2 regions of the Paenibacillus sp. FSL R5-0407 genome follow, and region 1 is predicted to be linked to the other one. Evidence: predicted binding sites of a transcription regulator. Region 1 holds the regulator's gene; the other holds the start of a gene.
What was found. The regulator CtsR, encoded in region 1, represses protease genes until heat stress. The targets are predictions, from matches to a motif close to ATGGTCAATAAAGGTCAAACA.

Region 1 (7,940 bases):
AAGGAGTGGAACACGATGATTTCATCAATCCGGTTCAAGAATTCCGGACGGAAGCTCTTCTTGAGCTCTTCCATCACTTTGCCCTTCATGTTGTCATAATCTGCGCCTGCATCCTCTACGGCAGTGAAACCAAGGCGTGTATTCCGCTTGATCGCTTCCGCCCCTACGTTGGAGGTCAGGATGATCAGTGTGTTGCGGAAGTCGACTACCCGGCCTTTGGAATCGGTCAACCGGCCGTCTTCCAGCACTTGCAGCAGGATGTTGAATACTTCCGGATGAGCTTTTTCGATTTCATCCAGCAGGACTACGGAATAAGGCTTGCGGCGTACTTTTTCGGTCAATTGGCCGCCTTCCTCATATCCTACATATCCCGGAGGCGCACCTACCAGACGGGCCGTGGAGTGCTTCTCCATGTACTCCGACATGTCGATGCGGATGACGGCATTCTCGTCGCCGAACATCGATTCGGCGAGCGCTCTTGCCAGCTCGGTTTTACCTACCCCGGTCGGACCGAGGAAAATAAACGAACCCATCGGACGCTTCGGATCCTTAAGACCTGCACGGGCCCGGCGGATTGCCCGGCTGACGGCTTTTACGGCTTCGTCTTGGCCGATTACCCGCTCATGCAGGATTTGTTCCATATTCAGCAAACGCTCGGTTTCTTCTTCTTTCAGTTTGATGACCGGGATTCCCGTCCAGCTGGCTACCACCTGAGCGATATCCTCCGGAGTTACCTCGGAATCGGTACGGCCCTGTTTTTCTTTCCATTGATTCTTCGTTACATCCAGCTCTTCGCGAATCTTTTGCTCGGTATCGCGAAGCGCGGCCGCTTTTTCGAATTCCTGGCTCTGAACCGCAGCGTCTTTCTCCTTGCGGATGTCGTCCAGACGGTTTTCAAGCTGCTTCAGATTTGGCGGTACCGTATAGGAATTCAGCCTTACTTTGGAGCCCGCTTCATCAATCAGGTCAATCGCTTTGTCCGGCAGAAAACGGTCCTGGATATAACGGTCGGACAGCTTGACGGCCTGTTCAATCGCTTCGTCGGTAATCTTCACCCGGTGATGCGCTTCATACCGGTCACGCAGTCCGTGCAGGATCTGAATCGCTTCATCAACCGACGGCTGATCTACCGTAATCGGCTGGAACCGGCGTTCCAGCGCGGCGTCTTTTTCAATATATTTGCGGTACTCATCCAGCGTCGTGGCCCCGATGCACTGCAATTCGCCCCGGGCGAGCGCTGGCTTCAGGATATTGGAAGCGTCGATGGCGCCTTCGGCACCGCCCGCTCCAATCAAGGTATGCAATTCGTCGATGAACAGGATGATATTTCCGGCTTGGCGGATTTCATCCATAATCTTTTTCAGGCGATCTTCAAATTCACCCCGGTATTTGGTACCGGCGACAACGGACCCCATGTCGAGGGTCATAACTCTTTTATCGCGGAGGGTTTCCGGAATTTCGTTGTTGATAATCTTCTGCGCCAGGCCTTCGGCAATCGCCGTTTTCCCGACGCCGGGTTCCCCGATGAGCACCGGATTGTTCTTGGTCCGGCGGCTAAGCACCTGGATAACCCGCTCGATTTCTTTACTGCGTCCGATAACCGGGTCGAGATTCCCTTCCTTGGCGGAAGCCGTCAAATCACGGGCCAAGCTGTCCAGCGTCGGTGTATTGACATTGGCAGGCGCTCCATGATGGCTTGATACGGCTTCGCTGCTGCCAAGCAGCTGCAGCACTTGCTGGCGGGCTTTGTTCAAGCTGATGCCGAGATTGTTCAGCACGCGTGCCGCAACCCCTTCACCTTCCCGAATCAAGCCAAGCAAAATGTGCTCGGTACCGACATAGGTATGACCCAATTTGCGCGCTTCGTCCATAGACAGCTCAATAACCTTTTTGGCTCTTGGCGTATAGGCGATATTAGACGGCTGTTCTTGTCCGCGACCGATCAGCGTTTCCACTTCATCTTGAATTTTCTCGAGTCCGAGTCCAAGGCCGATCAGCGCTTTGGCGGCAATCCCTTCTCCTTCGCGGATCAATCCGAGCAAAATATGCTCAGTACCAATATTATTGTGACCTAGTCTGACTGCTTCTTCCTGGGCCAAGGCCAACACCTTCTGGGCACGTTCCGTAAATCTTCCAAACATCATATTGTTTGCACCTCCATATAGAATCTATCGTTTCAGTTATTTACCCACTTTTTCCCGAATCAGCTTGGCGCGGTACATATCCCGCTCGCCAGGCGATAAGTTTTCGCCGAACAGTTTCTGCAGAAAACCAGGCTGCGTCATGACATTCAGCTCATTCAGCACCCCTGCGGGAACGTCATCGATCAAACCGATATCCACGCCAAGCCGGACGTCGGAAAGCCTCTGAGCCGCCTCTTTCGAATCCATAATCGCAGCGTGGGATAAAATCCCGTAAGAACGCATTACACGGTCAATCATCCGCAAGCGCGATTCGGACAGCAGCCTTTCGCGGGCATTTTTCTCATGCTCGATAATCTGCAGGACGACACCATACAAATTCTCAATAATTTCCGTTTCGCTTTGTCCTAGTGTAATCTGATTTGAGATTTGAAACAAGTTCCCCATCGCTTCGCTGCCTTCGCCGTATATGCCACGCACCGTAAGTCCTACCTGGGATACAGCGGATAATATCCGGTTGATCTGCTGCGTAAGCACCAATGCCGGCAGATGCATCATGACTGAGGCACGTAATCCCGTGCCGACGTTGGTTGGACAGCTGGTCAGAAAGCCCCGGTTCCCATCAAAGGCATAATCTACATGATCCTCGAAAATGTCATCAATCTCGGTCGCCTTATCCCAAGCTTCTTGCACTTGAAAGCCGGGATATAAACATTGAATTCTCAAATGGTCTTCTTCGTTCACCATAATGCTCAAACTTTCGTCTTCACTGATAAAGACGGCGCCTTTTCGGGATTCTCCGGCCAGATTCGGACTGATCAGATGCTTCTCGACCAGAATCTTCTTGTCCAGCTCCTCCAAATCGGCGAGTAGAACCGGGTGGAGCATGCCGTATTGCTGCAGCCGCTCATCCGTCAGCACTTCCCGCAACAAACCCAGCACTTCTTCCGACTGTTGATTCGTCGCCAGCATCGGAAACGGATGATGTATCAAGTTACGCGCGATCCGCACCCGGGTGCTGATGACGATATCCGATTCCTTTCCGCCCTGGCTCATCCATTCGCTTAACGGCTGTTCTGTAAAACGAAGATTAGGCATGATACTCTCCTCCTACTCTGCGGGAATATTCTTTTCAAGTTCACGGATCTGGTCCCGGAGCGCAGCCGCTTCCTCAAATTCTTCCTGAACAATCCGGTACTGCAATTCTCGCCGGAGGTCGTCCAGCTTGCGCTGTACCTGGATATGACTGCCCGCCCGTTTCGGCACTTTGCCCACATGGACCGTGTTGCCATGCACTCTTTTGAAGAGCGGATCGAGTCGGTCATTAAAATATTTATAACAGGAGCTGCAGCCAAAACGTCCGATCTTGCTGAACTGGGAATAGGTTAGACCGCACTCCTCACAGCGGATGTTCTCGTTTTGTTTAGCTGCGCTGGGATGTCCCTGAATACCAGGATGAAAATCCATCAGTCCCGACAGCAGATTATGAATGGAGAATCCGCCTGTCGTTCCGGGAATCATCTCCCCTTTTTCTCTGGCACAAGCTTCACAAATATGAAATTCCGTCTTTTCCCCATTTACGATCTTCGTAAAATGAAGCGTAGCTGGGCGTTTGCCGCACTCTTGGCATTGCATTGGGATGTCCCTCCTCTTATGGATAGACTCAACACATAATTATTGATGTTATTCAAAAAATCATCTTTCCAGGACGAAGCAAATCATGAAGCGGATTCGACGTCGAATCTTGAATTCAGCCGGGCCTTCCGTTGCTCACGTACCTCATGAGCAAATGCTTACGAAGTCGTTTTCTACGAAAACGTTTAGCTCCGCTACTCAGTCCCTAGCTTCATCCAACCTAAAGCGTTTTGTAAAAACGCACTTCGGAAGCATACGCTTCGGTCCTGAAAACCCGACTTTTTGAACTTGCATTTTAAGAGGCTGTGCCGGTCATTAACCGAGTAATGATATCAGCATCGCCTTCATCAGCCGCGCCCGGATCTGATCGCGGTACGGCAGCTTCACCATCAGTATTTCCCTGGATACTGCCGCCCTCATTAGGGAAGCCTCCCGGCTGCTAAGAAACCTGGCCTCTTCCAATTGATAAATCAGCCCCTCCGCCGCAGACTGGCCGATTTCGTCGCCAATCGTCTGATGAAGGTGCGTATGCAAAGTGGTCGGGCCCGGTAATTCGATCCGCCTAATTCGGACATAACCGCCGCCCCCGCGTTTGCTCTCCACCAGATAACCCTTCTCCAGGGTGAATCTTGTGCTAATCACATAGTTAATCTGGGAAGGAACGCAGGAAAACTGATCGGCCAGATCATTACGCTGAATTTCTATCGCCCCTTCGGGACTTTCGTGCAAAATGCTTTTGAGATATTTCTCAATAATATCGGAGATATTGCGCATCACACATCCTCCATTGCTCATTACTCCAACATACCGCGCCACCGATGTAACTGATCTGCTATATATAAACAAAGCATCGCATGTATGAATAGTATTAACCGTATGCGCCGGTTTGAATATGGGATGGTCATGATATGTTGACTTTGACTTTCTTTGACTTTAACTTTATTATAGCACAAATTTCCGATTTGCCAAGAGGGACCGAAACACGTGAAAAACACCCCCGATTCATCATGAATCGAGGGCGTGTGTACTTTGCATTTAGAGCACTTTATTTGGATGGCGCGGAAATCAGCACTTCCTTACCTGTTGCGAGATCCTTTTTGTAGGTTCCTGCCCATTTCCCGTACTTGTTATTGTCCTGTCTGTCAAAGACAATTGCCTTGCTGTCTACCGAAACTAACATATAGCTGTAGCGGGCCGTATTTTGCTTGAGTACCTTTTTCTGCTTACCGTCGAGCGAGTTCCTTACGATTTTATCCGGGGTTTCATAAATGACCGAATTATCAAAAAAGTAACGATCCCCGCCCCAGCCTTCCGCCTCAAACAATTTCTTGTCACTGCCGTCGCCTAGCGCGGAATACACTTTTCCGTCATTTGCATCACCATAATAAACTCTATCTTTATACTTATCAAAGCTGTATATCCGGGCCAAGTCCTTTTCCCAGGTCCCGTCCTTCTTGAGGGAATGCAGCATGTAGCCTTTGTTCACAGCCTCCCTGTTCTCTTTTGAATCCGGGTAAGTGGTGTATAGCAAATAGTCGCCGGCCAATTCAAGCTTGTCGGGGAAAAATTGTGCGCTCCGTCCATACGTATAGCTCAAAACCTGCAGACTGCTTCCGTCATATTTGTAACGAACCGGCATTCCCCACTCTTCGTAGGCATCCCGTTTCGAACGTTCCCAAGCATATATATATTCCCCGTCAAAAGCCCTCATCCCCAGATCAAGCGACGCGCCTTGCTGAGTTTTACGACGGAAGATAGAAGCCGAATCCGTGTCCAATCCGTATTTTGTCGGATAAGGGATCATCTCGCCGAAAGTGTCGCCGAGCTTTAATTTCTTCAAGTAATTGTCCTGAATGAAATACACTACATCCTGATCCAGCTTCACAAAATCAAACCGGCCTGTAAGCACAATTTCCGTCGTGTTTGTTCCATCCTGCTGTCGAACAAGATACTGATGCGTATACTCCATATTTCCGAGCTTCCATCTGAAATTGGCCTTCACATTTTTGTAGTACAAGATTTTGTAGGTCCAGCCATCTTGCTTCAACTGTGTCTTAGTGGCGACAAGAGTCCCCTCAAACACCGTTCCCTTATTTGAAGTCCCGGTGTTTCCTCCATCTGAGGTCTTGGCGGCTTGCAGCATTTCCATAGGCTTAATGCCATTCTCGCTGCCTTTTCCGATAAAAATAATATTGCCATTAGCCATTGTAATCGATATCGGGTTTTCATGTTTGTACTTCATTACCGGACCCCTGGTCCACTTGTTGGTTTTCGGATCGTAAACTTCAGTCGAGTTCAGCTGGCCTGTATTGTTGCCGCCTCTTCCTCCTGCGACGATCACCTTTCCGTCAGGCAGCAGCGCCGCTGCCGCATTGGAGCGGGCTGTCGACATATTGCCTACATCACTCCATAAATTCGTAGCCGGATCATATACTACAGCTTCTGATACCGGTTCGTTGCCCCTGCCGCCATGCAACACTCCGCCTGCCATGAAAAACCGGCCGTCAGCCATTGCCGTTTGGGCCTGGAAGCTAGTAAAGTAAGGCATCGTTGCAATGGAGTAAAACTTATCCATATCGGCCTTATACAGTTGGCCTGCCGATATGTTCTCATCCAAGCCTGCGCCATAACTGAGCGCATCGCCTTGCGGAGTAATATATAGCTCCCTGCCCATATCAGAAAATTGTATCGGCTCGGTCCAGGTGTCCGTGTCCGGATTATATTCGTACACATAAGGATGTTTCTTCGTATATAGCTGGTAGGAACCCATTACAAGCAAATGACCATTTTTAAGCGTCACGGCATTCATGACCACACCTTCTCTTTGAGGGCCCGGCATTGAGGCTATTTTGCTGAATTTATTGGTTTGCACATTATACAATTCCGCTTGCGTACTCTGATCATCCGAGCTATCTACACCGCCTAATATAACGATGTTCCCGTTCTGCAGACGGGCAAACGTTTTTGGAAACTTTAGCGAGGAACCCTGAACCTGCTGCCAGCTATCAGACCCTGTGTTGTACTTGAAAAGCTTCGCGCTCTCATTTTCATAGGCCAGGAACAGAACCTCCTGACTATTCAGTACCACCGCATCGATCACGCCGGCTTTTGGGGCAGGAAAGCTCTTTAGAGCTTTAAATGTCCCGATGCTCGAAGCCGCCGAGGACGGCGTCGTTGCAGTTGCCGCCGCGAACATCTTAGGAATTTCTCCCGCTGCGCTTGCTTTATTAGTATGTACGAAATTCATAGGTGCCAGTGTTCCGATCAAAGCGGCGGCCACACCGGCTGCGATTGTCCTTCTCGCAAATTTGTTATGTTTCATCTTGGCTGTTTTCCCCCTCATGTTGCACTCGCTGTGCTGTTTAAAGGACTTATAGTCTAGGCCTTCATAACTATTATCGGTAAAGGGATACTCACAATTTTAGATATCAGTTCTAATTTTCTTAGGACAAGTCGAAAGTTCCCCCCCCTTCCCCAACTCCACTAAACGGATAAGTGGCTTATCGCCAACTCCCTTTGACATTAAATAGGTTTCGGATTTATTTCTTATTGAATTAAATAATTCATCATTATCTACTGCTTTTCGTGGTAAAATTAGTTTATGTAAATTGTGCAATCGTTTTCACTCATTCTTCACGTATATTTTTATTGAATGGAGGCATCGCGCTAACGGTATGTATAATTCTTATATTTTCGATTTATACGGTACATTAATCGATATTCACACGGATGAAGAAGACCCTATGGTTTGGGAAAGACTTAGCTACCATTTTCTTTACAGCGGTTATTCACTAGACCCAAATGTATTGAAAGACCAATATCGCAAAGAGGTCACAAGACAAATTTCCACCCCACTTATTGAATGCGAATTTCCTGAGCTGGATATTCAATTGATTTTCAAAAATATCGTTGCAGAACTAGGATACAATCCGGAAGAAAACTGGCTCGATGAAACGGTGCGTTGGTTTAGATTACTTTCTATACGAAGCTTAAAACTATATGATGGCGTTAAAGAAACTTTAAGCACATTAAAAGATCGGAATAAGAAAATTTATTTATTATCTAACGGACAAACGGCCTTTGTGGAAGCGGAAATGCGCATCCTTGGCATTACGGACTTTTTTGATGGCATAGCCATCTCCTCCAATCCGGGGATTTGCAAGC
Region 2 (7,940 bases), 1.1 Mb from region 1:
CCCCGAAGGTTGCGGCCGATGCAGAGACCGCAAGGCTGAAGTTGATGACGTTTAATGTACGGAACCTTAACGGAGACAACGGTACGATCAATTCCTGGGATAACCGGAAGGAACGGGCCGTCCGGGCCATCGATACGTTCAGCCCTGATATTATCGGTATGCAGGAAGCATACGCCGTCCAGATTGATTATTTTATCAGCCATTTGAACGGCACTTATGAGTCCGTGGGTACTTCGCGGCAAGGCAACAAGTCTGACGAATATTCTAATATCGTATACCGGACAGACAAATTCAATGTCATTGAAGCAGGGCAATTCTGGCTTAGCCAAACGCCGGAGGTCGAGGGAAGCCGATACTCCGAAGCTGATAAGTGGCCTCGGATCTGCACCTGGGCCAAATTCCAGGCCAAGGACAATTCCCGCACCGTGTTCTACTATTTCAACACTCACTATTCCTTGGATGCCGCCAGTCGGACGTTATCCTCCCAATTGATTCTGGACCGGGTAGCGGAGATCGTTCCTTCCGCAGATACGCCGGTCTTCATCGGAGGGGATTTCAATGCGCCGGAGACAGAGGCTGCCTTCACCACTTTGGAACAATCGGCTTTCAATGATATGTGGCTTCAAAAGGGACAGTCGCTGGTCAATGCATCGACGGTCAGCAATTATAACGGCAACATATCAGGGCACCATATCGATTGGATTTTCCATCGCGGAGCGTCGGCCATTCAATCGATTGAGATCAACCGCTACAATGAGAATGGCCTGTATCCGTCGGATCATTACCCTGTTCAAGCCGTGGTCGACATTCCTGTGACGGGCAAAGCCTTGGCAGGGGGATACGTGAACGTTGCGAGGCAAGGAACGGCAACGGCCGACGGGTATGTGCAGGCAGAGCCACCTGGCAAGGCGATTGACGGGACCGTTCTGAGTAACAGCAAGTGGTGCGCTACCGGCGCTGAACCGCACTGGCTACGGATTGATCTGGGCGAGCGCCATAACCTGTATCGGTTCGTCGTGAAGCATGCGGGTGCAGGAGGGGAGAACCGGAAGATCAATACGAGGAACTTTGTGATTCAGGTCAGCGACAACGGCACAAGCTGGACCGATGTTTCTGCCGTATCCGGGAACACCAAGGATATTACGCTCCATGAGGTCAATACCTTCGGGCGGTATATCAGGGTCTACATTACGGATGCGGGGAACCTTTCGACGGATACCGCTGCACGCATTTATGAGCTGGAGGCTTACGGCTTGAAGAAGGGAGCTGTCTTCTACAAGGACGGAAGCTATGGCGGGTATGCGGTCACGCTGGCTCCGGGCTCTTACACGCTGGACCAACTGCGCCAAGCGGGAATTCAGAACGACGATATCACTTCGCTTCGGGTATTTGGAGGAGCTACGGTAGAGCTCTATGAGCATGATCATTTCCTCGGGAACAAGCAGGTTCGCACGGTGGACGACTCGTCCCTGACGCCGGAAGGCTGGAGCGACATTACATCTTCCATCAAGATTTATTAAAAATGAAGGGGCGTCACCTGGTCATCATAGCTGACCAAGGGACGCCCCTATATTAATGAAGCTTAATTATCCGATCTCTACAGGGATCAGCTCGAACTTGTCGACGTCCGCCAAGCCGCGGTTGGTGATGCGCAGCTCGGGGATCACCGGCAGGGCGATCAGCGAGAACGTCATAAATGGCGCGTTCAGCTCGCAGCCCAGCGTCTTCCACGCTTGCTCCAGCGCCTGGACTTCCTTTACAACGATCTCCAGCGGCTGATCGGACATCAATCCGGCGATAACCATCGACACGGAGGCTAGGATCTGTCCGTCCAGAACGGCGATCATGCCGCCGCCGAGTTTAGCCAATTCATTGGCGGCGAAGGCCATATCCTCCGGATTGGTGCCCATGACCAGGAGGTTATGGCTGTCGTGCGCTACGGTCGATGCCACCGCGCCCCGCTCCAGTCCGAAGCCCTGCGCGAAGGCGAGCGAAATCTGCCCGGTACCGTGATGGCGGTCGATACAGGCCAGCGTAATGACGTCCTGCTCCAGGCTTGACTGAATAAAGCCGTCCTTCACGGGGAGGCGTGCAGTGCCGCGTGCGGTCCGTGCGCTGTTCTCGATCGCGCGGATGACGTTCACTTCCGTTTCGGCGGCCCCGTCCTTACGGCTGCTCGCCAGCGCGAAGTCGCGTGTCTCCAGCGGCCGTGCCAAATGCACCGACTGCCGTGCGGCTTCCGGATAAGCATAGGCCGGGAAGGCCATTTGCAGCGCGCCGCCGTCAAACACCACGTTGCCGTCCGTGATGACGGTGGACGGCTCCATGTCCTTCAGGCTGTCGATCAGCAGCAGATCGGCGCATTTGCCCGGCGCGATGCCGCCGACTTCACCGTCGACCCGGAAATAGCGGGCCGTGTTGATCGAGCCCATCTGGATGGCGGTGACCGGCTCGACGCCTTCCTCGATGGCCCGGCGGACGACGTGGTTCATATGACCCTTCTCGATCAGGGTCTGCGGGTAAACGTCGTCCGTAACCAGCATGATGTTGCCCGGATGCACGTGATCTTCCGTCACGACCTTGATCACTTCCTTCACATCATGCCAGGCGGAGCCCTCGCGGATCATGAGATGCATGCCTAGCTGAAGCTTCAGCAGTCCTTGCTCCCGTGTGACCGTCTCATGGCAGGACGTAACCCCTGAGGCGATGTACGCTTGCAGCATCGGCTCGTCCTCGCTCGGGAAATGCCCGGTGACCGCCTTGCCTGCCCGGCATGTCGCGGCGATCTCGCCGGTCATTTTGGGGTCGCCGTACACGACGCCCGGGAAGTTCATCACTTCGCCGAGACCCTCGACGCCTTCCCAGGTCATTCCGTCCTCGATATCGGCGACGTTCAGCTCGGCTCCGGCGTCCTCGAGATTGTCCGTGGCGGGCACGCACGAAGGGAAGGTTGTGTATACCTTCAGCGGCAAAGCACGCCCCTCTTCGTGCATCCAGCGTACGCCGTCGGCTCCAAACACATTGGCGATTTCATGAGGGTCCATGAAAATGCCGGTGGTGCCCTTCGCCAATGCGGCTTTGGCGAACTCGGTGACCGAGAGCATCGTGCTCTCGACATGCATATGCCCGTCCAGTAGACCCGGGGCGATAAACCGTCCCTTCGCGTCCAGTACGACCGTATCTTGGCCGATCGTATGGCTGGCATCGCCGACATAAGCGATCCGCCCTGCGGCGACAGCCACGTCGGTATGAGCCTGAAGCTGTCCGGTGTATACGTTGACGAGGGTACCGTTTTTAACGACCAGATCGGCCTTCTTTGTTCCGGTGGCCACTTGGGCAAGCGTCCGGCGAACCTCGGTCCATTGTTCATCGTGGGTATGGCTCATCTTGTTCACTCCTTAGTTGGTGGGTGGCTAACTTCTCTGCTCATATTTTTTCACCGAATCGGCGAAAATGCAAGGCAACCCGGCAAAGTGACGATGCGCATGAAAAGGGTAATCACGCCATAATATCGTTTACCGAAAATAAAAAGAAGCCCGGCACTGCCTGCCGGGTCCCTCAAGGAAAGTAGATTAACTGTAATTTCTCCAGCTAATTTGCCAGTCTGCCCCCGATTTTCGAAAATATCTGGAAAACCTCCAGCTATTTTCACTATCTAACCACTTTGGAAGTCCGTAAAGAAGGATTAACTACAGGTTTTACATTTAATATCCAAAAAAGCTTGAACTGATGGGAATTAACTGTAGGTTTTCCAGTTATCGTGCCGAGCCATTGAAATTATACAAAGGACCGCCCCGCGAGCGTGATATACACTTCTGGGACGGTCCTTGGCTTTATTAACGTATGAAGTTAAATACAGTTATACGCCTTGTGGCGTAACTTTTTCGATGACGCGATCGATCAGGCCGTATTCTTTAGCTTCGGCCGCGCTCATGAAGTAGTCACGGTCCGTATCCTTCTCGATCCGGTCCAGCGGCTGGCCAGTGCGTTCGGCCAAGATCTTGTTCAGCTTGTCGCGCATCTTCAGAATGCGGCGTGCCCGGATTTCGATATCGGTAGCCTGGCCTTCGGCTCCACCGAGCGGCTGGTGAATCATGATCTCGCTGTTCGGCAGCGCGTAGCGTTTGCCTTCGGCGCCGGCATTCAGCAGGAAAGCGCCCATGGAAGCCGCGAGACCCACGCAAATGGTGGAGACGTCGGACTTAATGAACTGCATCGTATCGAAAATGGCCATCCCGGCTGTAATGGAACCGCCAGGGCTGTTAATGTAGAGATGGATGTCTTTGCCCGGTTCTTCCGCGTCCAGAAACAGCATTTGCGCAATAATCGCATTTGCGACGACGTCATTCACCTGAGAACCCAGGAAAATGATGCGGTCCTTCAGCAGTCTGGAGTAAATGTCATAAGCGCGCTCACCGCGGTTACTTTGTTCAACGACCATAGGAATATAACTCACCGATAAAACCTCCTTATTAGTTGGATCAACCATGTGAACGAAATCGGTTCAATCAATTTCAGAATTGACGGAATCGATGAATATTAACCTCATAATAAACAATTTAAAACAGAAAGTCAAAGAAAGTCAAACTCTGTGTAATAAAAAAACCCGTGCATAAGGGTTAGTGGGTAAAACATATGATATCCAGCAATCTGCTGATAAGTATAATGGCGCGCCCGCGAGGAATCGAACCTCGATCTCAGGCTCCGGAGGCCTACGTCATATCCATTGGACCACGGGCGCAAGTTGTATGAATTAGTTACATCCATTTAGCGTAGCAAAAATGATTATATGACATACGAGTTTAAAAAGCAAGCAAGTTCTCTAAAATAGTTTCAAGGGAACATATGGAGAACGGGCGAGAGTGGTAGACGAGAACTATTTTTGTAAAATAGGCATTGTCATGAAAGCGCTTCTATGCTAATTTAGAATTATAAAAACGTTTTTATAAAAAGGAAGATTGGATATGGGTAAGGTTACCATCAAGGATGTGGCTCGAGAGGCGGGTGTATCGATCTCGACAGTTTCCAATGCGTTAAACAATGTCGATGTTTTGAACCCCGAGACCAAATCGCATGTGCTAAACGTGGCGAAACGAATGAATTATGTTCCGAATTTGAACGGCAAGCAGCTTAAAACAGGCAAAACGAAAATGCTGGGCTTCTTTACAACCAGCGTATCGGGTCCCTACTTCTATACGCTGGTTGAATCGATGGCCCGCGAATGCGACCGGCTCGGCTATGGGCTGAACGTATTTGTAACCCGCGACAAACAGGTCATAATGAGCAATATTTTGGGCCGGCGGGTCGACGGCGTCATTATTTATGAGGAATTGCGTATCGATGATGAAGACGTCAGCATGATGATGAAGGAAAAGATCAAGGCCGTGTTTCTGGATCGGTTTCTGGAGAATGAAACGATGGGCAGCGTGATTTTCGATTCCTTCGTGGCCGGTTACGAAGCAACCAAATACTTGATCAGTCTCGGACACAAGAAAATCGCTTATATCTCCGGCGTGGACACGATGTTCGACAGCGTGCAGCGGAGGGACGGTTACTTGGAGGCCTTGCGGGAGCATCAGTTACTCGTGGATGAAGATTATGTGCTCCAAGGTTATTTTGAGGAAGAAGGCACCTACAACGCGGTAAAATCATTTCTTCATATGCACCCGGACAAATTGCCGGATGCGTTCCTGGCGGGGAACGACTTGAGTGCGATCGGTTGTATTCGCGCGCTGAAATCCCATGGATTCGACGTTCCTGCAGACATCAGCGTGGTCGGGTTTGACGATATCGATATCGCCCAATACTTCACGCCTCCATTAACAACGGTAAGGAACCAGATCGCCAGGCAGGGCGTGCTCGCCATCGACCATTTGGTACGCATGATTCAGAAGAAGGAGCAGGGCAAGAAGCAGAAGTTGGCGGGAGAACTGGTTGTCAGAGGATCAAGCCAAGTGAAAATCCAAAGAAACGACCTTGGCCAAGAGTAAGAAGGCTGTATTCTGAAGAATCCGCGAAAATTTGGCGGGGCCAGGGATAGATTTTTATATGTGAAAATAAAAACGTTTTTATTGCATGGAAGCCAAAAGGGGGACCAAGGGATGGCCAAATCAGACGCGCATTTGGAGCAGAGAAAGCCCATGGGGCAAAGGATTAGAGACTTTATGGTCGACTACGGGAGACAATGGGAACTGCAGTCAATGATTTTGCCTGGCGTCATTTTTATGATTATTTTTTGTTACATTCCGATTTATGGACTGACGATCGCTTTTAAAAACTACACGGTCATCGATACGTTGGACACGGCCCCGTGGGTGGGACTGGAAAATTTCAAAATCATTCTGTCCGACAAATATTTCTGGGATTCGGTCGTCAATACACTGGGGATCAGCTTTCTGAAGCTGTTGATCGGTTTCGTCATTCCGATTGTGCTGGCGATCATGATCTTTGAAGTCGGTCATACCCGATTCAAAAAGATCGTTCAGACGGTTTCCTATCTGCCGCACTTTCTGTCTTGGATCGTGCTCGGCGGGATGCTGATTACCTGGTTCTCAACGACAGGGATGTTCAATCAGCTGCTCCTGGATCTCGGCGTGATCTCTCAACCTCACAATATTATGCTGGATGCCGGCAAGTACTGGTGGATCGCCACGTTGTCCGACATCTGGAAGGAAGCGGGCTGGGGAACCATTCTGTATCTGGCGATTATGTCGAAGATCGACCCGACCTACTACGAGGCGGCCAAGATTGACGGAGCCAGCCGGCTGCGGCAAATCTGGAACATCACCATTCCGAACATGAAAATGATCATCAGCTTGAACCTGATTCTGACGATCAGCGGCTTGCTCGGCTCCAACCTGGATCAAACGCTGGTGCTGATGAACTCGCAGAACCGGGCCCGAGCGGAAGTCATTAACTCCTACGTCTACCGCATGGGGATGACGCAAGGCGACTTTTCCTACGCTACGGCGGTCGGCCTGGGTGTCTCGATTGTGTCCGTCATTCTGTTAGTCACGGCAAACAAGGTCACCAGCAAATTGAACGATAATCAATCCGTGCTTTAGTAAGGGGGCATCCGAGTGAGCAGAACGGTGGCTAAACAAGATCTCGATAGCCGGGTCTTTGATGCGATAAATCTGATTTTACTAAGTATTTTTACGATCATCATCGTGGTACCGCTTTGGAACGTCATCGTTTCATCCTTCAGTTCCGGCAAATCGCTGGCTGAGGGGGGCTTCGTCTTCTGGCCGAAGGAGTTTTCATTGGAGAACTACCAGGCTGTTTTTCGGGATACGAGCATCTGGCAATCCTTCTTTATTTCGATCTCAAAAACATTTCTCGGCGTCATTACGCACGTTTTCTTCTGCGCCATGATCGGTTACGGTCTGAGCAAAAAATATGTCCGCGGCCGCAAGCTCTATGTGGCGATGGGCGTGATCACCATGTTTTTCTCGGGCGGTATGATTCCGACCTACTTGCTGATTAAATCGCTGGGGCTGCTCAACAGCTTCTGGGTGTATATCATCCCTGCGCTGTTCAGTTACTACGATGTGGTCATCCTGATGAATTTCTTCCGAAATGTCCCGGATTCGCTGGAAGAGTCGGCCAAGATCGACGGGGCCGGAGACTGGCGCATTTTCCTGAAAATATTTATTCCGCTGTCGATGCCGGCCATGGCGACGATCGCCTTGTTTAACGGGGTCGGACAATGGAACGATTTCATGACGACCAAGCTGTACATTACCGATCAGGCCCTCTATCCGCTGCAGATGAAGCTGTATGAGATTATCGTTCAGTCCCAGACGCAGTCGATGCAGAATATCGGGGGATCGGTCGTCATCGAAACGACGACGAAAGGGGTTCAACTAGCAACGATCGTCATTACAACCTTGCCGATTGTTGTGATGTATCCAATTTTGCAAAGGTACTTTATCTCGGGC

Region 2: clpP (ATP-dependent Clp endopeptidase proteolytic subunit ClpP) is a predicted target of CtsR. The motif match lies at 4,569-4,589, and genes of this name have one in related genera.

The regions. Positions count from the first base shown of each region.
Region 1 is NZ_JBBPAX010000001.1:2,976,536-2,984,475, forward strand. It holds gene clpC (ATP-dependent protease ATP-binding subunit ClpC) at 1-2,144, opposite strand, end outside; gene NYE70_RS14485 (protein arginine kinase) at 2,181-3,239, opposite strand; gene NYE70_RS14490 (UvrB/UvrC motif-containing protein) at 3,252-3,776, opposite strand; gene NYE70_RS14495 (CtsR family transcriptional regulator) at 4,092-4,550, opposite strand; gene NYE70_RS14500 (Kelch repeat-containing protein) at 4,822-7,098, opposite strand; gene NYE70_RS14505 (HAD family hydrolase) at 7,451-7,940, shown strand, end outside.
Region 2 is NZ_JBBPAX010000001.1:4,064,394-4,072,333, forward strand. It holds gene NYE70_RS19250 (discoidin domain-containing protein) at 1-1,520, shown strand, start outside; gene ade (adenine deaminase) at 1,587-3,386, opposite strand; gene NYE70_RS19260 (hypothetical protein) at 3,437-3,652, opposite strand; gene clpP (ATP-dependent Clp endopeptidase proteolytic subunit ClpP) at 3,860-4,456, opposite strand; tRNA gene NYE70_RS19270 (tRNA-Arg) at 4,667-4,741, opposite strand; gene NYE70_RS19275 (LacI family DNA-binding transcriptional regulator) at 4,965-5,990, shown strand; gene NYE70_RS19280 (ABC transporter permease) at 6,102-7,064, shown strand; gene NYE70_RS19285 (carbohydrate ABC transporter permease) at 7,080-7,940, shown strand, end outside.